Regions from separate parts of the Mesorhizobium sp. M0119 genome, predicted to be linked through region 1. Evidence: predicted binding sites of a transcription regulator. Region 1 holds the regulator's gene; each other region holds the start of a gene.

Region 1 (7,561 bases):
GGCTTACGCTTGGTTGCAAAAGCTTGGGTTGCAAAGCCCGGGTTCCAAAAGGGATGCCGACGTGAACCAGCCGCCATGCCTTCGCCATAGTAGGGAACGAAACCGTTGCCGGCGAATTTTACCCCTGATCTCGGGAGGAGCAGGATGGACAGCCTGACGATACAGGACGTTTTCGAACCCTACTATGCCGGCCGCAAGCGCTTCGCCGCGCCATGCGACAAGAGCCTGCCTGCCGAAGCCGCAGATGGCAGAGCCAAGAAGCCGCTTGCCCGCCAGCGATCGGCAGAGAGCAAGCCCGCAACCGAAACCGACCGCACGATGGAGCACTGACCGGACGATGCCCAATCGCTTCGACATTTTCATCACCCGCCTCGAAACAAAAAGCGCCCGCGATGGCGCAGCGTCACATCCCACAGCCGACCAGCACCGTGCCTCGCGCGACAAAAGCGAGATCAAGCCGGCGCGCTCCGGAGAGACCAGCGAAAAAGATCGCGCCAAACACCGCCACAAGCACGAGGCTTGACCACCGCAGACCTTCGCGATTGGTCGAGACAGCTCTCGAATGCGCGGTTGCGCATGCTCCGCGATGTATCGTTCAACCTAGACACTTCGAGACGCGCGCCTCCAGCAGGCCCACCAGAGCCGGGTCCATGAATTCATAGTCGTCGGGAATATCGAGGCAGATTACTCGAGCCTTTTCATGCTTGTCTTGAATTTCTGCTGCAGTTTGGCGCGGTGCGTTTTTTCCATCACGAAGATGATGTCGGCCCAGGCGACGAGTTCATGCGTCAACGGAGTGTCGGCATCGTGATTGGTGCCCGCTGATGCGACCTCGATGTCCCGCCGCTTGGAAAACAGCTGCTCCGCCGTCGGGCTGCGCAAGCGATTCTGGCTGCAGACGAAGAGAACGTTCTTCAACGTGCTATCTGGCCAGATCCGCCACGACCGCATCGAGCACGATCATGCCGGCCGGCGTGGCGCGCAGGCGGGCATTGCCGATCGGCGCCACTAGGCCTTCGTCCTGCAGCACCGACAGCCGTGCCGTCGACAGGCCGCGCCCTGAAAACGCCTCGTAGCGGGAAAGATCGATGCCTTCCGCCAGCCTCAGCCCCATCAGCAGGAACTCGTCGGCCTCTTCCGACCGCGTCAGGATTTCGCCGCCGGTAACGCCATGGCCCTTGGCCTCGACCAGATTGGCCCAGGTCTCCGGCATTTTCTCGGCGATCGTCACCACGCGCCGCCCGCTCTCGACGAAGCGGCCATGCGCACCGGGACCGACGCCGACATATTCGCCATAGCGCCAATAGGTGAGATTGTGCCGGCTTTCGGCGCCGGGCCTGGCGTGGTTGGAAATCTCGTAGGCCGGCAGTCCGCGCGCGGCGGTGATCTCCTGCGTCAACGCGTAGAGATCGGCGGCAAGCTCATTGTCTGGAATGATGAATTTCCTTGCCGCATGCAGTGCATGGAACGGCGTGCCTTCCTCGATGGTCAGCTGATAGAGCGACAGATGGTCTGCGGCGTGGCCGATCGCCTGCTCGAGCTCCGTCTGCCACGCTTCGGGCGTCTGGTCCGGCCGCGCGTAGATCAGGTCGAAGGACAACCGTGGGAAAATCTCGCGCGCCAGGCCGATCGCATGCAGGGCCTCATCGACATTGTGCAAACGGCCGAGAAAGCGCAGATCCTTGTCGTTCAGCGCCTGCACGCCAAGCGACACCCGGTTGACGCCCGCCGAGCGATAGCCGCGAAAGCGCTCGGCCTCGACGGAGGAAGGATTGGCCTCCAGCGTCACCTCGATGCCATCAGGCACCGTCCAGTTCTTCGCCACTGCATCCAGCACCGCCGCCACGGTCTGCGGCTTCATCAGCGACGGCGTGCCGCCGCCAAGAAAGATGCTTGTCACCTCGCGCGGTCCCGTGCGGCCGCGCATGGTCGCCAGCTCGGTCTCGAAGGCGTGGGCAAAACGCTCCTGGTCGACCGGCTGGTGGCGGACATGGCTGTTGAAGTCGCAATAGGGGCATTTGGCCGCGCAGAACGGCCAGTGGACGTAGACGCCGAAACCAGGGCTGCGGTCGAGCAGCATGGTCATGCGGCGGCCAATCGGGCTTGGGCGAATTTCTGAAAGGCGCGGGCACGGTGTGACAATGCGGTTGGCTGGCCGGGCTTCCAGCCATGCTTTTCCTCCGCGCTCATCTCGCCGAAGGTCTTTTCGAACCCGTTGGGCAAGAACACCGGATCGTAGCCGAAGCCGAGCTCGCCGCGTGGCGGCCATACCAGTGTGCCCTCGACCTCGCCGCGAAAATATTCCGCCTGGCCGTCGGGAAAGGCCAGGCAGATCACCGCGACAAAGCGGCCCTTGCGCTGAGCAGGCGTGATCGCGCCAACTTCCTGCAAAGCCACTTCCGTGCGCTGCATGGCCATGCCGAAGTCGCGGGAGCCGTCCGGCGTCTCGGCCCAGTTGGCGGTGTAGACGCCGGGTGCGCCGTCGAGCGCATCGACACATAGGCCGGAATCGTCCGACAGCGCCGGCAATCCAGTGGCCTTGGCGGCGGCCAAGGCTTTTATGAGGGCGTTCTCCTCGAAGGTGGTGCCGGTCTCGTCCGGTTCCGGCAGGCCGTATTCCTTGGCGGACTTCGCTTCTATGCCGAACGGCGCCATCAGATCGGCGAATTCCCGCAATTTGCCAGCGTTATGGCTGGCGACGATGATCTTATGCCCGTCAAGCGAGTGAACAGTTGGCGAATGCATCAGATGCCCCAGATTCTTGGCTCGGCGAATTCGATCGAATTGCCCGAGGGGTCGCGAATATAGATCGAGCGGCCGCCCTGCGGCCATTCGAACTCGCTTTCGATGGCGATTTTCTTCGCCTCAAGATGGGCTTTCCAGCGCGGGATTTCATCCGCGCTTGCGGCGAAGCAAAGATGCCCCTCGCCGACGGCGCCATGCGGCGGCACTTTGAGCTTGGCATCGGACGCCGGCGGCACCTTGGTCGCCTCGGCATTGAAGATGAGCAGCACGCCGTCGCCACAGCGGAAGAAGAGATGCCTGCCGTCGACTTTGCCGAGCGGATCGAGCCCGAGCACGCCCGAATAGAACCGTTCCGCGGCAGCAAGATCCGTCACGTAGAGTGCTGATTCCAGGATTGCGGAAGGGGTCACAGGATCGTCAACCTCATCGTCATAAACTAAAGATCAGTCCACGGCCATCTGCTGCAGGCTGACCAGGCGCTGAATGCCCTTCTTGGCCAAGACCATCAGCGCCGCGAACTGCTCTTCCGAGAACGGCTCGCCCTCGGCCGTGCCCTGGATCTCGACGATACCGCCCTTGCCGGTCATGACGAAATTGGCGTCGGTGCCGGCCGAGGAATCCTCGATGTAGTCGAGATCGATGACCGGCTGGCCATCATGGATGCCGCAGGAGATCGCCGCAACGTGATCCTTCAGCACCTTGCCAAGGCTCGCCATCTGGCGGACTTCCATCCAGCGCAGGCAATCGTAAAGCGCCACCCAGCCGCCGGTGATCGAAGCGGTGCGCGTGCCGCCGTCGGCCTGGATCACGTCGCAGTCGACGGTGATCTGCTGCTCGCCGAGCGCCTGCAGATCGACCACGGCGCGCAGGGAGCGGCCGATCAGCCGCTGGATTTCCAGCGTGCGGCCGCCTTGTTTGCCGGCCGAAGCCTCGCGGCGCATGCGCTCGCCGGTCGAGCGCGGCAGCATGCCATATTCCGCCGTCACCCAGCCCTTGCCGGAATTGCGCATCCAGCCCGGCACCTTTTCCTCCAGGCTGGCCGTACACAGCACATGCGTGTCGCCAAACTTCACCAGGCACGAGCCTTCCGCATGCTTGGAGACGCCGCGCTCGAAGGAGATGGGGCGCATTTCGTCGAATTGGCGTTTGGAAGGGCGCATTCAGGCTTCTTTCTTTCTTCGGAATCTTGGCCGGGCTTGTAGCCGCACGGGGCGCTAGGCGCAAAGGAAAATGGACCGGTTGCGCCGCCGCCGCGGAAGTCTATATCTTCGGGGCGGAGGTTTTTGGCTCGAATGACCAAGGCAGTCGATCCCGGTTCGCAATCGCACGTGCTTCCGTCGCACGCGCTGCAATCGCCCGCGCTTCAATCGCTCGACATGCGTTCGCGCGACATCTTTCGGCGCATCGTCGATTCCTATTTGAAGGATGGCGAGCCGGTCGGTTCGCGCAGCCTGTCGCGCATCCTGCCGTCGTCGCTGTCGCCGGCCACCATCCGCAACGTGATGAGCGACCTTGAGCATCTCGGCCTGATCTATGCGCCGCACATTTCGGCCGGCCGGCTGCCGACCCAGGCAGGCCTGCGCTTCTTTGTCGATGCTTTCATGGAACTGGGTGACCTCTCCGACGAGGAGCGCCGCACCATTGAGGCGCAGGTGCGCGCCTCCGGCTCGGGCGCGACGCTGGAGCATATGCTGACCGAGGCCAGCCAGATGCTGTCCGGCATGTCGCGCGGCGCCGGCCTCGTGCTCGCCGCCAAGAACGAGGTGGCGCTGAAGCACATCGAATTCATCCAGCTCGAGCCGACCAAGGCGCTGGCCGTGCTGGTCTCGCAGAACGGCGACGTCGAAAATCGCGTCATCGATCTGCCCGCCGGCATCACCGTCTCGCAATTGCACGAAGCCTCCAACTTCCTCAACGCCCATATCCGCGGCCGCACCCTGGCCGAGGCGCGGGTCGAGATCGCCCGCATCAAGGAAGAGACCAGGGCAGCCCTCGACACGCTGTCGCAGGATCTGGTCGAGAAGGGCCTGGCGGTCTGGGCAGGCGCCGAAAGCGGCGTGCCTGGGCGGCTTATCGTGCGCGGCCGCGCCAATCTCCTGGAAAACGTCACCGCCCAGGCCGACATAGAATTGCTGCGGCATCTGTTCGAGGATCTGGAGACGCAGGATGGGCTGATCCAGCTCCTCGACCTCGCCGAGGAAGGTCCGGGGGTGCGCATCTTCATCGGTTCGGAAAACAAGCTGTTTTCGCTGTCTGGCTCCTCGCTGGTGGTGGCACCCTATCGCGACAAGGACGCGCGCGTCGTCGGTGCGCTCGGCGTCATCGGGCCGACGCGGCTGAACTATGCCCGCATAGTACCGATGGTCGACTATACCGCGCAGCTGATTTCGCGCATGCTGCGCTAGGAGCCGCCGCGGCCTGCCGCAAGGAGAAAAAGAATGGCGCTGGAATCGTTCAAGGCCCAGATTAGCCTGCTGCTCGAGGAAATGGTCAATCAGCCTGAGGATCAGCACGAGGTGCAAGAGCAGTTGCGTGAGAAGCTGCAAGAGATGCGGGCCATGGGCCTGCCGCTGCCGGCCGATCTGGTCGCGCTGGAAAAGCGCCTTGATGAGGATTTCTACGCCTCTGGCAACTGAAGGGGTTCGGCTTCAAATCCTCGTGTTCCGGACGACCGCTTGGAACGACCAATGCCTCATTCCGTTTGCCCTCTTCGAGGCGAATCCCGGAGGACGTTGATGACCCGATCTGGCGGCTTTGCGGCCATTGCCGCTGCTCTCCTTGTCGCGACACCGGCATCCGCCCAGCAGTCGGATCAGAAGGTGCTCAAAGGCGAAGCAGCTTTTGGCGATTGGCACGCCGACAGGCCTGGCGTCCGCCGCCTGATCGGGCCGCAAGACATGCCGGCAGCCGACCCCGCTCAATCCGCTTCGAACGGCGCCGGCGTGGCGGAGCGGCCCGAAAGCGCCAAGCCAGAATTGCCTCCGGGCTTTTCGGCCGAAATGATCGCCTCCGGACTCTATAATCCGCGCGTCGTTCGCGCCGCTCCGAACGGCGACCTGTTCATCGCCAACGGCCATGCCGACCAAATACGCGTCTACCGTCTGGCCGAGGGCCGCGCCAAACCCATCGAGAAAGCGATTTTCGCCAAGGGCCTCAACTATCCATATGGCATCGCCTTCTATCCGCCAGGGGACAAGCCGCAATGGGTCTATGTCGCAAACAGCGACAGCATCGTCCGCTTCCCCTATCGCGACGGTGACCTAAAGGCGTCCGGTAAACCAGAAACCATTGTCGCCAAAATCCCGTCGGGCGGTCACTCGACCCGTGACATCGCCTTCTCGCCTGACGGCAAGACCCTTTTTTTATCGGTTGGCTCGGACTCGAATGTCGCCGAGGACATGGACAAGCAACCCGATGGCGGCCTCGACGCCTGGGCGAAATCAAAGCCGCTCGGTGCAACGTGGGGCTCCGAGGAAGGCCGTGCCGATGTGCTCGCCTTTGACCCGGATGGGAAAAATTCCCGAACTGTCGCCACCGGCCTGCGCAACTGCACGGGCATGACGGTGCAGCCCGCCAGCGGCGCGTTGTGGTGCGTCGTCAACGAGCGCGACGAGCTCGGCGACAATGTGCCGTTCGAATTTGCAACTGAAGTCAAGGACGGTGCGTTCTATGGTTGGCCTTGGTACTACATCGGCAATAACGAGGATCCGCGCCATCAGGGCGAGCGGCCAGACCTCGCCGGCAAGGCCACTGTCCCCGATGTATTGATGCAGGCGCATTCGGCGCCGATGAACATAGCCTTCTACGACGGCAAGAACTTTCCGACGGATTACCAGGGTGACGCTTTCGTCACCATGCATGGTTCGTGGAACCGTGGCGCCAGGACCGGCTACAAGGTGGTGAGGCTCAAATTCAGGGATGGCAAGCCGACCGGCGAATATGAGGACTTCATGACCGGCTTCGTTATCTCGAACGACGCCGTCTGGGGCCGCCCGGTCGGTGTTGCGATGGCCAAGGACGGCTCCCTGATCGTCACAGACGACGGTAACGGCACCATCTGGCGCGTTACCTACGAAGACGGCCGCTCCTGAACGGCGGTGTCGCCTGCTGCGCTGGCGCAATCGAATCCGGGCCGAGGGAATTCACCCAACTTCAACATCGTGCCACAAGCGCGAATCATGACGCTCACCGGATTCCTCGCCTATAGCGCCGCCCTCGGCATCGCCGCAGCCATCCCCGGCCCAGGCGTCACCGCGCTTGTTGCGCGTGCGCTGGGTTCCGGCTTCCGCTCGTCGCTGGCCATGTCGTTCGGGCTGATACTCGGCGACCTGACCTATTTGACTGCCGTGGTCCTCGGCCTGGCTTTCGTCGCACAAACTTTCGGCATGGTCTTCCTGGCCATCAAATGGCTGGGCGTCGCCTACCTCGCTTTTCTTGGCTGGCGTTTCTGGACGAGCGGCATCACGCCCGAAACGGTGGAGGCAAAGAAAGGCAAGGGCGGCTTGGCATCCAGCTTTGTAGCCGGTCTCGCCGTCACACTCGGCAATCCGAAGACGATGATCTTCTATCTTGCCATCACCCCGACCATCGTCGATCTGAAGGCGATCACGCTGGTCGACTACGCGATCCTTGTCGCGCTCACCATCGTCGTCCTGCTCGTGGTGCTGGTGCCCTATCTGGCGCTGGCGGCCAAGGCGCGCTGGTTCCTGAAGTCGCCGCGGGCGCTGAGGGCACTCAACCGCACCGCCGCCGGATTCATGGTCGGTGCGGCGGCGGCAATTGCCGCCCGCCAATAGACCTCTTTCGCCAATCCGCC
Region 2 (7,561 bases), on a different contig from region 1:
CGCGCCGCGATCATTTGCGCTCCTCCATGCCGGCTCCCACGCGTTGAGCCGCCAGAAACATCAGCGTGTAGGCCGCCTTGCGGCGATCCCAGCCGGCCGACGCAGCCATATCCAGCAAGCCGTCGACCAAAGGCGCCAGCGCCGCCCTGCAATCGGTTTCATAGTTGAAATCGTTCTTCGGGCGGGTCGGCGCCGCGATCTTTCCAAAACTGTCCGTCATATCCATGGCAACACCTGCTCAGCATCAGTTCCCGGACCGGCAAAACCGTGCCCGCCTTTGGCGGACACGGTCCATCTGCCGTTTCGAAATCGCGCTTTGGAAGCCTGACCTTAGAAGTCCATGCCGCCACCGCCGGGCATCGGAGGCATGGGCGTTTCCTTCTTCGGCTTCTCGGCCACCATCGCCTCGGTCGTCACCAGCAGGCCGGCAACAGAGGCGGCACCCTGCAGCGCAGTGCGCACGACCTTGGCCGGATCGATGACGCCCTGCCCGTACAGGTCGCCGAACTCGTTGGTCTGGGCGTTCCAGCCATAGCCGAAGTCGGTCGTCTCGCGCAGCTTGCCGACGATGATCGAACCTTCCGCACCGGCGTTCTCGGCGATCTGGCGCACCGGCGCTTCGATGGCGCGACGCACGATGTCGACACCGGTCTTCTGATCGGGATTGTCGACGACGACGTTATCGAGCGCCTTCGCCGCCCTCAGCAGCGCCACGCCGCCGCCGGGCAGGATACCCTCCTCGACCGCCGCGCGTGTGGCGTGCATGGCGTCGTCGACGCGATCCTTGCGCTCCCTGACCTCGATCTCGGTCGAGCCGCCGACGCGGATGACTGCGACACCGCCGGCGAGCTTGGCCAGCCGCTCCTGCAGCTTCTCGCGGTCGTAGTCGGAGGTGGTTTCCTCGATCTGCGCCTTGATCTGGCTGATGCGCGCCTGGATTTCATCCTTGCGGCCGGCACCGTTGACGATGGTGGTGTTCTCCTTCTCGATCAGCACCTTCTTGGCGCGGCCGAGCATCTCTAGTGTGACGTTCTCGAGCTTGATGCCGAGGTCTTCCGAGATCGCCGTGCCGCCGGTCAGGATGGCAATGTCTTCGAGCATGGCCTTGCGGCGATCACCGAAGCCCGGCGCCTTGACGGCCGCAACCTTCAGGCCGCCGCGCAATTTGTTGACGACCAGCGTCGCCAGCGCCTCGCCTTCGACGTCCTCGGCGATGATCAACAGCGGCTTGCCGGATTGCACCGCGGCTTCGAGCACAGGAAGCATGGCCTGCAGGTTGGACAGCTTCTTCTCGTGGATCAGCACATAAGGTTCTTCGAGTTCGACGCGCATCTTATCCTGGTTGGTGATGAAATAGGGGGAGAGATAGCCACGGTCGAACTGCATGCCTTCGACCACTTCCAACTCAGTCTCAGCGGTCTTGGCTTCCTCGACAGTGATGACACCCTCATTGCCAACCCTTTCCATCGCCTCTGCGAGGAAGCGGCCGATCTCGGCATCGCCATTGGCAGAGATGGCGCCGACCTGAGCGATTTCGTCGTTCCTGGTCACCTTGCGGGCATTGGATTTCAGGTCGGCGACGACGGCGTCGACCGCCTTGTCGATGCCGCGCTTCAAATCCATCGGGTTCATGCCGGCAGCGACCGCCTTGGCCCCTTCCCTGACAATGGCCTGAGCAAGAATCGTCGCGGTCGTGGTGCCATCGCCTGCGGTGTCGCTGGTCTTCGAGGCGACCTCGCGCACCATCTGCGCGCCCATATTCTCGAACTTGTCCTCCAGCTCGATTTCTTTGGCGACAGTCACGCCGTCCTTGGTGATGCGCGGGGCGCCGAACGACCTATCGAAGACGACATTGCGGCCCTTGGGACCGAGCGTTACCTTCACCGCATTGGCGAGAATATCGACGCCGCGCAGCATTTTCTCGCGGGCTTCGGTATGAAATTTCACATCTTTGGCAGCCATTGGATCACTCCTTCGAATAGGCAGCTTTTCGTTGACTGGAATGCTTGTTCAGGCCCCGCTCAGGCGGCCCTCATCATCTCGCCGGCGCCCTCGATAACGCCCAGCACGTCGCTCTCTTTCATGATGAGCAGATCCTCGCCATTGAGCTTGATCTCGGTGCCGGACCATTTGCCGAACAGGATACGGTCGCCGACCTTGACGTCGAGCGGCTGCAACTGGCCGCTGTCGTCGCGCGCGCCCGGACCGGCCGCAATGACCTCGCCCTCCTGCGGCTTCTCCTTGGCGGTGTCGGGGATGATGATGCCGCCGGCGGTCTTCTCGTCGACCTCGATGCGGCGGACCAGGATGCGGTCGTGCAATGGACGGAACGTCATATCGTTCTCCTCTCGGGACAAACAGATTTTCGAACATCCTCCTGACCGGACCGGCAATAATCGGCCCGGCACGGGGTGCGCGACCCCTTCATCAGCCATCGCGCGCATACGAACTAGTCGCGCCTTTTTCAGCTTTCAAGAGGATCGCGCAAAAATTTTAGCACTCGACACCTGAGAGTGCCAATGCGCTGTAATTGCTCGCACATCCGCCGTTGCCAGCGCGATGACGCTTGAAATTTTAGCGGGATTTCCAAAATCGGTCCGTTACCGGAGCCGCTCGCGGCGAGCTGGAACCTATGTGGAAGGCGAGGCGTTTTGCAGACTGAGGTTCATTGAAAAGGACAGCTCGCATGACCAGCAGGGACTTTCAGCTCCAGATGCAAGGGTTTGGCCTCACCACGGCGGAGATCCACTACCGCCTGCCCGATCATCGGAGCCTGCTGCAGCTCTACATCTGGCAGGAATACGATATTGCCCCCGATTTCCCGACGCTGAAGCATTTCCTCGATTTCTGGGAGCGCGAGATCGAAGGCCCGCTGCATTCGGTGCGCGTCGCCCATCATCACCTGATCCAGCCCTCCGAATGGCGGGCCGTAAACGGCATTATCACCGTCCACTGAGGAGCAAGCCAATCTGCCGCTAGACAGCAGACAAAGCTCCGAGGTGGGGGAAAGGCAGCTGCCTCTCCCCCACTTGTTTTGGATCTCACGATATCGGACGGGGTCCGGGCCAGCCGGCGTGGTCGACAGGCTTGCGGGCCGATGCGAGCAATCCGGCCTTGCGCGCCGCCCTGACGAAGGCCTTGCGCGCATCACGCGCGGTACGCCAACCGTCGAGCGCGTCGCGGCAGGTCCGATAGGCGGCGCGCCAACTCCGGCCGCGTGCACGGTCCGCCCACTGCTGGCGCATGCATTCGATGGCTTCCCAACTGCTGGCGGCCTTGCGCTCGCTGGATTGGAATTTCAACGTGATCGGCTCGGCAAAGCGGACGTCGTCCATCACTTCCTCCTTGTTTTCTGATCGTCTTCTTGTTTGAGCAAGCAACGTTATGCTGGCAGGCACCGACGGCCGGCCGGCGCCGCCGAAGGTGGTCGTCTCTTTGCGCGGTTCAAGAGCATCGCGGCAACAGCCGGTTATTCTTCCTCGTCCGGCCCTTGCAGCAGTTCGATCAGCATCGCTACTCTTGCCGTCGGCAGCGGTCGGCCCTCGTTCACCAGCGCCTCGTCGGCGGCGATCCAGGCCAGGGCCTCACGCAATTCCTGGACCGTCCCGTCCGTCGCCGCAATGTCGGCGATGACGGCGTCGTCGACCGGGCCCAGCACAGAAATGATCTCGTCGCGTGTCATGGTCAGCTCCATCTGCGAGTGCCGGGAATGGGCCCGGCAACACAAGAATCTGTGTCTTGACCTGCGGCCGACAATAACCGGCCGGGGAAGTCGGCGTTGGCGATTGAAGCCAGCGGGCAAACAGGCAATCTCCTGCCGGACATCTCTCCGCAAGCGGGGAGATTGGCAGCCTCGCCGAACCGACCGAAAAACCGGCCCGAAAAACCGGCAACGCGAAAGCCACCGGGTCTTGACTTGCGGCGGACAGTAACCAGATCGAAGGCACCGGTCGCCGAAACGGGGCCGGTGAAACCAGGGAGCGCCAGCTCTTTGGCGCTCCTCGTATCTATGTTGCTCGATGGAGGATGTAGCTATGAGAACCGCATTCGACTTTTCCCCGCTCTATCGGTCGAGCATCGGCTTCGACCGCGTCTTCAACCTGCTGGAAAATGCTCCGCAGGCTTTCGACGCCTGGCCGCCCTATGACATCGCGCGCAGCGGCGAGAGCAACTACCGCGTCACCATCGCCGTCGCTGGCTTTTCCGAGAACGACCTCGAGATAACCCACGAGCCGAACCTCCTGATCGTCTCGGGCCGGTACAAGGATCCGGATAACGCGGAGTATCTGCATCGTGGCCTCGCCGCACGGCCCTTTACCCGCCGTTTCGAGCTTGCCGATCACGTCAAGGTCGCAAGCGCCTCGCTCGACAACGGCCTGCTCAGCATCGATCTGGTACGTGAGGTACCCGAGGAGATGAAGCCGCGGCGCATCGCCATCGCGACCGACGTCGCCGCGCCGAAGACCGGGCCGAAGGTCGCGCAGGTCGAAGCAAACATGCAGGCCGCCTGAACGCACCGGTCGAGAAAGGAGACTATGCAATGGCTATTCGTGATTTCATTCCCTGGGGCCGGGAGAACAATCAGGCCCCCAGCCTGTTCCGCCACGGCGATCGCGATCCCTTCCTGGCGCTGCATCGCGAAATGAACCGCCTGTTCGACGAGGCGTTCCGCGGCTTCGACACGCGGCTGCCGTCGCTCGGTGGCCTCTCCGCTGCCCGCGCCAGCTGGCCGAGTGTCGAAATCTCCGATGGCGAAAAGGAGATCCGCGTCACCGCCGAGATTCCCGGCATGGACGAGAAGGACGTCGAGCTGCTGCTCGAGGACGGCGTGCTGACGCTGCGCGGCGAGAAGCGCGAAGAGACCGAGGACAAGGACAGGCAGTTCTCCGAACGCTTCTATGGCCGTTTCGAGCGGCGGATCCCGCTCGGCTACGAAGTCGACGAAGACAAGGTGAACGCGGCGTTCCGGAACGGCGTGCTCAGCGTAACGCTGCCGAAGACGGAGCGCGCCCAGGCCAAGGCCAAGCGTATCGCCATCAACGACGGCAACGGCAAGTCCTGATGGCTCGCAGCAGGACGACGCCCCTTCTGCCCTGCCGGTTCCGGCGGGCAGAGGGGGGCAAATGTCGATGACCCGTTCTCCCGACACTCCGGTTCCGCCTGACCAGGCGCAGCACGCCCTGCAGTGCCTGACGACCGAGCATTTCGTGCTGCAAAACGCTCGCGCCGCGACCATTCAGGAAGCGAACCAGCGAGCCGATCTGTTCCTGACCTCGGTCTCGAGCGCAACGATTGCCTTGTCCTTCGTCGCGCAGGTCACGGAGATGGGCAGGCCGTTCGTGTTGTTCAGCCTGATCTTGCTGCCTTGCCTTTTCTTCATCGGGCTGGTCACCTTCGTGCGCGCGGTGCAGGTTGCCATCGAGGACATGGTGCATGCCCGCGGCATGGCCAGGATCCGCCACTATTTCGTCGAACTGGCGCCCGTCCTGCAAAGATACCTTGTCAATTCCACGCATGACGACCCCTCGGCGGTGCTGGTCGACAAAGGTCTCAGGCCCTCGCCGCTGCAATATTTCATGACCACCGCGGGGATGGTGGGCACGATCAACGGCGCCATCGCCGGCGTCTTCGCGGGCATCGTTGCTAAGTCCGCTTTCGGCGGAGGCATGTCGCCCGGCGTGATTTGCGGGCTGGCGGTCTTCGCGACATGCATTCTCATCCTGCGGCGTTATCATAGTCGCGCCTGGGCGGCGGCCGAAGAAAGCTTGCCCGCACGGTTCCCGGGCGACAGTGGCGACAGCGAAAGCTAGCGCCGACGCAACCGGATGTCGAAAAGTGGCAGGGCGCCGCGCTTGCGTCTTGCGCGCCAATTGACCATCCTCGCCAACATCACTTTGCACCGCGGCCGGGGGGTTCGCATATGCCGACGCTTTATGCGCTGAAACCGGCCTTCCAGGCCAGGCTGCGGCCGCTTGCCGACGGCCTGGCCAGGGCGGGCATCACCGCCAACCAGATCACGCTGCTGGCCGCGGCCCTCTCGCTCGCCACCGGCCTTGTGGTGGCAGCCCTTGCCGGCCACCGCGTGGTCTTTCTGCTGATGCCGCTCGTGCTGTTTATGCGAATGGCGCTGAATGCGATCGACGGTATGCTCGCAAGGGAACATGGCCAGGCCTCGAAGCTCGGCATGTATCTCAACGAGCTCTGCGACGTTGTCTCCGATCTCGCTTTGATCCTGGCTTTTGCCGTCCTTTTTCCTGCCTGGGGCGTCGTTGCATTTGCTATCGCGGCGATGATTACGGAGTTCGCCGGCGTGCTCGGCATCGCCGCAGGAACCGGGCGCAACTATGCCGGCCCGTTCGGCAAAAGCGACCGGGCGCTGGCGCTCGGCATCCTCGCCGTGCTTATCGCGTCCGGCCTGTGGGTCCCGGCGCTCACGCCGCTCGTGTTTCCGGCCATGGCTACACTCTCGCTGGTGACCGCCATCAACCGGATACGCAGCGGCCTTAACGGGAGCGGCAGCTGAATTCCGGTCTCGCCAGGGAGAACAACATGCTTCACCAACAGACGGTTGCCGCCGTGGCTCCAGCCAACATCGAGCGGGTGGCGCATGAGCGCAGCTTCAAGAGCCATGACGGCACCGAGATCTTCTATCGCTATTGGCCGGCACTGTCGGAAAACCGCAAGGGTGCCATCCTGCTGTTCCACCGCGGCCACGAGCATGGCGGCCGCATGGCACATCTGGTCGACGAGCTCCAGATGCCCGACCACGCCTTCTATGCCTGGGACGCGCGCGGCAATGGCCGCTCCGCCGGCGAACGCGGCTATGCGCCGTCGTTTGCCGCGCTGGTGCGCGACATCGATTGTTTCGTGCGCGAGATCGGCAGTGACGGTTTTGCCCGGCGCGACATTGCGCTGATCGCGCAGTCCTTCGGCGCCGTGCTTGCCGCCGCCTGGGTGCATGACTATGCGCCCGACATTCGCGCCCTGGTGCTGGCCTCGCCGGCCTTCTCGGTCAAGCTCTACGTGCCCTTGGCCAAGCAAGGCATTGCGTTGTGGCAGAAGCTGAAGGGCCGCTTCTTCGTCAATTCCTACGTCAAGGCGAAATTCCTGACGCATGACCCCGAGCGCATCGCCTCCTTCGACGCCGACCCGCTGATCACCCGGCCAATCGCCTCCAACATCCTGGTCGAGCTCTACGATCATGCCGCGCGCATCGTCGCCGACGCCCGTGCCATCACCGTGCCGACACAGGTTCTGATCTCGGGCAGCGACTGGGTGGTGCGGCATGGACCGCAGCACGAGTTTTTCGTCAACCTGGCGAGCCCGGCCAAGGAGCGGCATGTGTTGCCCAGCTTCTTCCACGACACGCTTGGCGAGCGCGACCGCCACAAGGCACTCGACCTGATCGGGCCTTTCCTCGAAAGGCAATTCGCTGCGCCGGAAAAGCCGGTCGACCTGACCGAGGCCGACCGCGCCGGCTACACACGCGACGAGGCCGACCGGCTGGCCTCGCCGCTGCCGCTGCTGTCGCTAAGGGGCCTCTACTGGGCAATGAGCCGCG
Region 3 (7,561 bases), on a different contig from region 1:
CACTCAACAGTTCGATCAGGCTGCGGCGCCAGCCGCCGACGCGGAAACGCCGCGAGAAGATGGTCGCCGCCTCCCAGAACTGGCGCGCCCTGAAGCCGATTTCGTAGACCGAGGAATCGATCCACGCATCCACCGCCAGCAGCCTTGCAGCGATCGGACCTCTTTTCTTGCGTGGTTCCAAAGGACTGGCCATTCCAGGATCCGGCTGCGGCGATGCCGCCAACTGAGAAACCGCATGCCGGCAATTTCACGGCGGCGCGCCGCTATGACTATTCGTCCATTTTGGCGCTGCCTACAAGGGCGATGAAGATAAGGGCGGTGAAGATATAGCGGGAGGTTTGTCGAGGGGAAGACGGCTCCCGTGCTGCGTCAGCGAAAGATGCTGACTGCCCTGCGCGAGTAGGTGGTGTCGTTGATCTGGGCGAGTATGAAGGCCGCTACGTCGGGCGATCAGGCGTGTATCTATTTCTGCCGTGCGGCCGTTGCAGCGGCGGTGCGTGCGGATGTCAGTCCAAATCGGGTGCAGAGGCCTGGAACACTATCGAAGTCCATATCCAGTTCGTACTTCCGCAAAAGTTCGCCGGACTTTGTTCTGTCTGGCCAGATGACCGCCAGTTCGCGGAAATAGTTCTCGAAGCCGGCGGGCGAAATCACCTCGATGATTTCGCACTGCGTGTCGCCCGCGTTCCAGAACGTATGCCATTCGCCTCGCGGCTTGAACAGCCATGTGCCCGGCCCGGCGGTAACAACGTTCTCTCCCAGCAACGCGCCCAAACTGCCGCTCAGCACATATGAATATTCGTCTTCACGGTGATGCCGGTGCAAGGGCGCGGCCAGCGCACGAGGGGCGAGCGGATGGTGCACGATGGAGAAGCGCTCCCCGGTGTGGAATCCGTCTATCTTCCAGTGGATGCCGAAACCGCCCAGGTCAAAGCGATCACCGGCTCCAGGCAGAATTGTGATGGGATCAGATGAATGGCTGTGAGGCGAGTAAGCCGTCGCACGTTGGAGGCTTGGATCAGGCACTGCGCGTTCCATATCATCCTCCTGAAAATGGGTGTACGCTGCCGATCACCCATTTCTACGCGCCATTCAAACCCAAGTCAATATCGGTGATCACATGAGTTCACTGAAAGAAGGCCAGCGGCGCTCATACCGGTTGCAGCGACGCGCGATCAAGCAGGCCGAGACCCATCTTGCGCTCGCCCGCGCAGCATTCGATCTGCACTGTTCGGTGGGTCCATCGCGAACGACGGTGAGCGCCATCGCTGAGAAAGCGGGGGTGCAACGGCTAACCGTCTACCGTCATTTTCCCGACGAGGAAGCGGTCTTCAATGCTTGCTCGGCATATTCCTTCGGCCAGGACCCACCCCCCAACCCGGACACTTGGCGATCGATCGTCGAACCGGAAGCTCGGCTCCGGACAGCGCTTTTTCAGCTCTACGGCTATTACAGGCGCAAGCGGCAACTCCTCGCAAATCTGTATCGCGATGCCGAAATGCCGGTGGTTGCCGCGGCACTGGCCCGCCGGCAACAGGTCCTCGCAAACGGGGTCGCGATCCTTGAAGAAGGCTGGCTCGGTCCGGATAGCGAGACCGCCCGGCTACTTGTTGCAGCATTAGGGCATGCGCTGGATTTCACGACGTGGCGATCACTTGTCGAGAGCCAGGGGCTGTCGGAAGAAGAGGCGGTGGAAGCCATGCTCGTCCTCGTCCGCAGCGTCAGGTCGAGTTTGCGGGATGCCGAGGTAATAAGCCGTTGAATTGACAACCGTCGGCGCTGGAAACGGATGCTTGTAGACTTTTAGCCGCCGGTCTCATGATCTGACGCTGATCTCGCGGATCACATGGGACGCTTGTCCGCGATCTTTTTCGGGTCGCGGCCTATCGTGCCGGCGTCGGCGTTCCTGTGCTTGTCGGCAAGCCTGCGAATGCGATCGAAGCGGCTTTCCTCGGCCACTTTGGTTTTTGCCGCCGCATTTGGCTTCGGGACGAATGCGATCATGGATCGATCTCCTTGCCGGGGGCGCCGGGGAAGATGCCCCGGCGGCTGTCTTTCAGGCCTGTTTGCCGCAGGCGATGGTCAGTAGCCGCGCATGCCGCCACCGGCCGAAGCCGCGGCGTCCTTGGCCGGAACGTCGGTGATCATGGCTTCCGCGGTGATGAGAAGCGCCGCGATCGAACCGGCATCCTGGAGCGCGTGCCGCACCACCTTTGCCGGGTCGACGATGCCGGCCTTGATCATGTCGACATAGACCTCGTTCTGGGCATCGAAGCCCTGATTGTGATCCTTGCTGTCGGCGAGCTTGCCGACCACGATCGAACCTTCGACGCCCGAATTCTCGGCAATCTGACGGATCGGCGCTTCGAGCGCTCTCGACACGATCGAAATGCCGGCCGTCACATCGGCATTGGCCCCGGTCATGCCGTTCAGCACCGCCTTGGCGCGCAGCAACGCGACGCCGCCGCCGGGAACGATGCCTTCTTCGACGGCCGCGCGGGTGGCGTTCAGCGCATCGTCGATGCGGTCCTTCTTTTCCTTGACCTCGGATTCGGTGGCGCCGCCGACGCGGATGACGGCAACGCCGCCCGCCAGCTTGGCGAGACGTTCCTGCAGCTTCTCCTTGTCGTAGTCGGAAGTGGTTTCCTCGATCTGCCCCTTGATCTGATGGACGCGCGCCTGGATGGTGGCCTTCTCGCCGGCGCCGTCGATGATCGTGGTGGTGTCCTTCTCGATCAGCACGCGCTTGGCACGACCGAGCATGTCGATGGTGATGTTCTCCAGCTTGATGCCGAGATCCTCGGAAATCATCTGGCCGGCGGTGAGCACGGCGATGTCTTCCAGCATCGCCTTGCGGCGGTCACCGAAGCCAGGCGCCTTGACGGCCGCGACCTTGAGGCCGCCGCGCAGCTTGTTGACGACCAGCGTCGCCAGCGCTTCGCCCTCGACGTCCTCGGAGATGATCAACAGCGGCCTGCCGCTTTGCACCACGGCTTCGAGGATGGGCAGCAGCGCCTGCAGATTGCCGAGCTTCTTTTCATGGATGAGCACGTAGGGGTCTTCCAGCTCGGCGCGCATTTTTTCGGCATTGGTGACGAAATAGGGCGAGAGATAGCCGCGATCGAACTGCATGCCTTCGACGACGTCGAGTTCGGTTTCGGCGGTCTTGGCCTCCTCAACGGTGATGACGCCGTCATTGCCGACCTTGTCCATCGCCTTGGCGATCATGGCGCCGACGCTGGTGTCGCCATTGGCGGCAATGGTGCCGACCTGCGCGATCTCGCCTGAGGACTTGACCTTCTTGGCTCGGGCCTGGATTTCCTTGACGACGGCGCTGACGGCAAGGTCGATGCCGCGCTTGAGGTCCATCGGGTTCATGCCGGCGGCGACGAATTTGGCGCCCTCGCGCAGGATGGAAGCGGCAAGCACTGTGGCGGTGGTGGTGCCGTCGCCGGCGAGGTCGTTGGTCTTCGAGGCCACTTCGCGCACCATCTGTGCGCCCATGTTCTCGAACTTGTCGGAAAGTTCGATTTCCTTGGCCACCGTCACCCCGTCCTTGGTGATGCGCGGCGCGCCATAGGCCTTGTCGATGATGACGTTGCGGCCTTTGGGGCCGAGCGTCACCTTGACGGCGTTGTTGAGGATTTCGACACCGCGCAGCATGCGGTCACGCGCGTCGGTGGAGAATTTGATTTCCTTGGCAGACATGATTTTTCCAGTTCGGTTGGTCGTGGCAAGACGCCTGCAGCGCGCCTGAATCAAAGCTTGGAGCATCCTTTGCACGCCCGGTTGGGCGCGCGGCATTCCAATCAGGCGGCCTTCTTGGCAGCCACGCTCTTGGCAATGATGCCCATCTCGCTTTTGTCGATGATGCCCATGATGTCGGCCTCCTTCATGATCAGAAGATCCTCGCCGTCTATCTTGACCTCGGTGCCGGACCATTTGCCGAACAGGATGAGGTCGCCGGCCTTGACGTCGAGCGCCATCAGCACGCCGCTTTCGTCCCGCGCGCCCGGCCCGACGGCGATCACTTCGCCTTCCTGCGGTTTTTCCTTGGCATTGTCGGGGATGATGATGCCGCCCTTGGATTTGGTGTCGCTTTCGGCGCGTCGAATGACGACGCGATCGTGGAGTGGCCGGAATTTCATGGGGACTCTTTCTGGGGCCGGCTTAGGCGGCCGCCCCTCTCTATAGGCGCTCTGGCACTCGATTGATAGGAGTGCCAAAAAATATTCATAGGGCATGTCAAATATTGAATGTATTATTTTGCTAGGCCATCCCCCGGTGTTCGGGGCCTTGCCGAATATTAATGAAATTGAATTTCTGTCCTTGAACACCTATTTTACGGTGAAGCTCACATTCACGACTTTCGCTGCAAGGGAGATTTTACCGATGGCCGAAGGCAATCAGAACATCATGGAAAAAGCTCAGGCTCGCTTCATGGAAAATCAAAAGAAAACAGCGGAGCGGAACAAAGCAACTGCCGAATATCTCTCGGAGGCGAAGGCCAGGATGATCAAGACGGCGAAGCTGAGGGAATTGCGACTGGCCAAGGAAGAGGCGGATCGCGCGGCGGCAGCTCTGAATCCGGTCGCCCCAAAGAAGAAGCGGGCCGCGCGGACAGTCAAGCAGGCCGTATCCGCATCGACGGAGGCCAAATCATGAGCCTGACATTTCCCAATCCCAGCCGCAGCTACGACGAGGCAAGCAAACGCATCCGCTTCGTCGGCCATGACGGCATGTTCCAGATTTCCTTCTCTGTCGCAACCGATGCCATCTCCAAAGTGCAGCCGGGAACGGCGGCCTCGGAAGCTACCTATCTGGCGGCCTTCGACACGGCTTCCAGCTCGATCCACGATGTCGCCAGGAATGCCTATGCCCGCACCCGCAGGAGCATATATGTGCTGACTGCGGCCGATTTTCGCTAGATCCGAAGCGATCCGTCCACAAGGCGCTTTCTCAGGGCTTCCGGTCCGCCTTCGCCCGCCGCTTGACGTCGCGATCGTTCAGCCGGTCGACCATCGCGTCCGCATCGCGCGTGTTCAAGCCGACCATGAGTTGCTGCTTGAGCTCGACCGGCTGGCCCGTGAAGACGTCGAAGACGGTCCAGCTGTGAGGATGTTCCATACGCAGCGCGTAGCGGTTTGCCATCTTGGGTCCTTTCGTTTCCGCCCGATCGATGAATGTCGCTCGGTCAGGCTTGGGCGACGAAGAATACTGCCGCCAGGACAAGCACCGTCCACAAAACGACGGACAGCTTCAGGGCCAGGCTACCGTGCGCCGAGAGCACCTCCCGCGTGCGGTTGACCAAATTCTTGATGGTCATCGACATGGTCGGCGCCGCAATCGCGACCGTCCGCGCCCTGACTCCAAGCTTTCCGAAAACAGGCAGCAGCGATGGCTCGCGCACGAAAACGACCTCGAATGTTTGGAAACCGGGGATCTTCATAGCACCGTTTTTTCAAACTCCATGCATGCCAAATGAATTCGCCGGTTGGCATTGCCCTCAAGGGCGTTCGTGACGCGAAACGTCGCGGGTTGCAGGAGCAGGGCTTATTCCCGAGATCATGAAGGTTCATAATCCGCATGAGACGCGCTGATTCGCGCTTTGCCGGGATGCCGTCATGCAACGCAGCTACGCAGCCGGGAGGTCGACGCGACGGGCGAGGGGCAAGACAATGACCGCGCCGGCCGTCGAATTGCAGAGGGCCATATTTGAGGCAGTGAACGGCGATCCCGACCTGTCGGCGGCACTGGGCGATGCAAGATTGTTCGACCATGCGCCGGAAAATGTTGCGTTCCCCCACATGACCTTCGGTCGCACCAGCGTCTACGACTGGGCAACGGGGATGGAGAACGACGCCGAACAGCTGCTGACGTTGCATGTCTGGTCGAAATCCGAGGCCAGCAAGGAAACCAACGACATCATGGACCTGATCAGCACCCGCCTACGAGATGCGGCGCTCTCGCTTGGCGAGCATCGCCGCGTCCATCTCAAGCTCGAATTCGCCGAAGCCCGCTACGACGAGGACCTTTCGGCCCATCACGGGCTGCTGCGCTTCCGCGCCGAGATCAAGAACGAGGGCTGACCGCCGGGCACTTTTCGCAAAATCGGGCAATTTTGTTCTTGCTTTGTGCCGGCAGCTATGCTACTAATTTGCATATGGTGCTGATTGGCCCCAGCGACCCGCCCCGAGGCGGGTTTTTTGTTTTCAGGTTCGGTTCGCCTGAACTGCCATCGGTTGCCTTGGGCCGGATGCTTCGTCCTCCCAAATGGTCCTGCCCGCCAGATGATGTCGGTTGTCGGCGAAGGATTGGAGGGCTAGGTTAAACATTGGCGATTTCGCGGGCCGGGCGGCGAAATGGCAATCCGGTAATCTCGCGCTTCAGGGGGTGTGGCGGGCATGCATTCGAGCGTTCACCGTTCATATCACGTTCAGCACCGGCGCGTTAGAACGCTGGCCATGAAAACCCTTCGCTCCCACTTCCGCACCGCGGCACTGGCGCTCTCAGCCGCCGGTCTGCTTGCGTCGCAAGCGATGGCGATCCCCGCTGTCGCGCCCGAGCAGCCCCAGCCGGTCGTCCTCGCCGCGTCCGACTGCTACGCGATCGGCCAGCAGGTGGCGGAGCAGAATGGCGGCACCTTGGCCAAGGCCTCGCAGTCGACACGCGGCGGCCAGCCGGTCTGCGTCATCGTCGTGCTCGTTCCGGGCAAGGACGGGCAGCGTCCCCGTCGCTCGGAGATCGTCGTTCCGCTGAACTGAACCGTGCCGTTTCCCAGTCTGCCGGAATCGGCCTATATCTGAACAGCTTCACCAGGCCTTCCGCATGCGCGTACTCGTCGTCGAAGATGACAAGGATCTCAACCGGCAGATCGGCGACGCGCTGGTCGATGCCGGCTATGTCGTCGACCGCGCTTTCGACGGCGAGGAAGGGCACTTTCTCGGCGACACCGAGCCCTACGATGCCGTGGTGCTCGACATCGGCCTGCCGCAGATGGACGGCATCAGCGTGGTCGAGCGCTGGCGGCGCGGCGGCCGCAAGATGCCGGTGCTGATCCTGACGGCACGCGACCGCTGGAGCGACAAGGTTGCCGGCATCGACGCCGGCGCCGACGACTACGTCACCAAACCTTTCCACATCGAGGAAATCCTGGCCAGGGTGCGGGCCCTGATCCGGCGCGCTGCCGGGCACGCTTCGTCCGAGCTGACCTGCGGGCCGCTGCGCCTCGACACCAAGGCCTCCAAGGCCGACGTCGACGGCGTGCCGCTGAAGCTGACCTCGCACGAATTCCGGTTGCTTGCCTATTTGATGCACCATATGGGCGAGGTGGTGTCCCGGACCGAACTGGTCGAGCATCTCTACGACCAGGATTTCGACCGCGATTCCAACACGATCGAAGTCTTTGTCGGACGGCTTCGCAAGAAGATGGGCATCGACATGATCGAAACCGTTCGCGGCATGGGCTACCGCATGCGTAAGCCGGAGGCGTAACGCGGAACCGCTGCCTACAAAACCCGCCGTCTCGAACACGCCGTCGCTGCGGTCATGGCCGCGTTCG

The links. Region 1 encodes HrcA, which represses chaperone genes, less so after heat shock. Its sites were predicted from a motif close to GTTAGCACTCNCNNNNNGNGAGTGCTAAC; they were not measured.
Region 2: the regulator HrcA is predicted to act here: its motif matches at 2,493-2,521, upstream of NKJ40_RS22310 (co-chaperone GroES).
Region 3: the regulator HrcA is predicted to act here: its motif matches at 4,199-4,227, upstream of NKJ40_RS28560 (co-chaperone GroES).

What each region holds. Positions count from the first base shown of each region.
Region 1 covers NZ_JAMYTU010000061.1:14,456-22,016, reverse strand. The annotation lists gene NKJ40_RS29615 (hypothetical protein) at 145-330, shown strand; gene NKJ40_RS29610 (hypothetical protein) at 338-523, shown strand; partial or broken gene NKJ40_RS29605 (low molecular weight protein tyrosine phosphatase family protein) at 596-918, opposite strand; gene hemW (radical SAM family heme chaperone HemW) at 923-2,086, opposite strand; gene rdgB (RdgB/HAM1 family non-canonical purine NTP pyrophosphatase) at 2,083-2,745, opposite strand; gene NKJ40_RS29590 (VOC family protein) at 2,745-3,155, opposite strand; gene rph (ribonuclease PH) at 3,189-3,905, opposite strand; gene hrcA (heat-inducible transcriptional repressor HrcA) at 4,038-5,150, shown strand; gene NKJ40_RS29575 (hypothetical protein) at 5,184-5,381, shown strand; gene NKJ40_RS29570 (PQQ-dependent sugar dehydrogenase) at 5,481-6,836, shown strand; gene NKJ40_RS29565 (LysE family translocator) at 6,924-7,541, shown strand.
Region 2 covers NZ_JAMYTU010000027.1:23,268-30,828, forward strand. The annotation lists gene NKJ40_RS22300 (hypothetical protein) at 11-226, opposite strand; gene groL (chaperonin GroEL) at 331-1,962, opposite strand; gene NKJ40_RS22310 (co-chaperone GroES) at 2,022-2,336, opposite strand; gene NKJ40_RS22315 (usg protein) at 2,687-2,956, shown strand; gene NKJ40_RS22320 (DUF982 domain-containing protein) at 3,042-3,335, opposite strand; gene NKJ40_RS22325 (hypothetical protein) at 3,470-3,682, opposite strand; gene NKJ40_RS22330 (Hsp20 family protein) at 4,035-4,511, shown strand; gene NKJ40_RS22335 (Hsp20/alpha crystallin family protein) at 4,541-5,062, shown strand; gene NKJ40_RS22340 (hypothetical protein) at 5,130-5,810, shown strand; gene NKJ40_RS22345 (CDP-alcohol phosphatidyltransferase family protein) at 5,921-6,523, shown strand; gene NKJ40_RS22350 (bifunctional alpha/beta hydrolase/class I SAM-dependent methyltransferase) at 6,550-7,561, shown strand, end outside.
Region 3 covers NZ_JAMYTU010000054.1:2,067-9,627, reverse strand. The annotation lists gene NKJ40_RS28585 (transglycosylase domain-containing protein) at 1-193, opposite strand, end outside; gene NKJ40_RS28580 (cupin domain-containing protein) at 463-1,038, opposite strand; gene NKJ40_RS28575 (TetR/AcrR family transcriptional regulator) at 1,121-1,762, shown strand; gene NKJ40_RS28570 (hypothetical protein) at 1,843-2,004, opposite strand; gene groL (chaperonin GroEL) at 2,083-3,708, opposite strand; gene NKJ40_RS28560 (co-chaperone GroES) at 3,810-4,148, opposite strand; gene NKJ40_RS28555 (hypothetical protein) at 4,393-4,665, shown strand; gene NKJ40_RS28550 (DUF1488 family protein) at 4,662-4,928, shown strand; gene NKJ40_RS28545 (hypothetical protein) at 4,960-5,151, opposite strand; gene NKJ40_RS28540 (hypothetical protein) at 5,195-5,449, opposite strand; gene NKJ40_RS28535 (DUF3168 domain-containing protein) at 5,679-6,089, shown strand; gene NKJ40_RS28530 (hypothetical protein) at 6,465-6,764, shown strand; gene NKJ40_RS28525 (response regulator transcription factor) at 6,829-7,494, shown strand; gene NKJ40_RS28520 (ATP-binding protein) at 7,505-7,561, shown strand, end outside.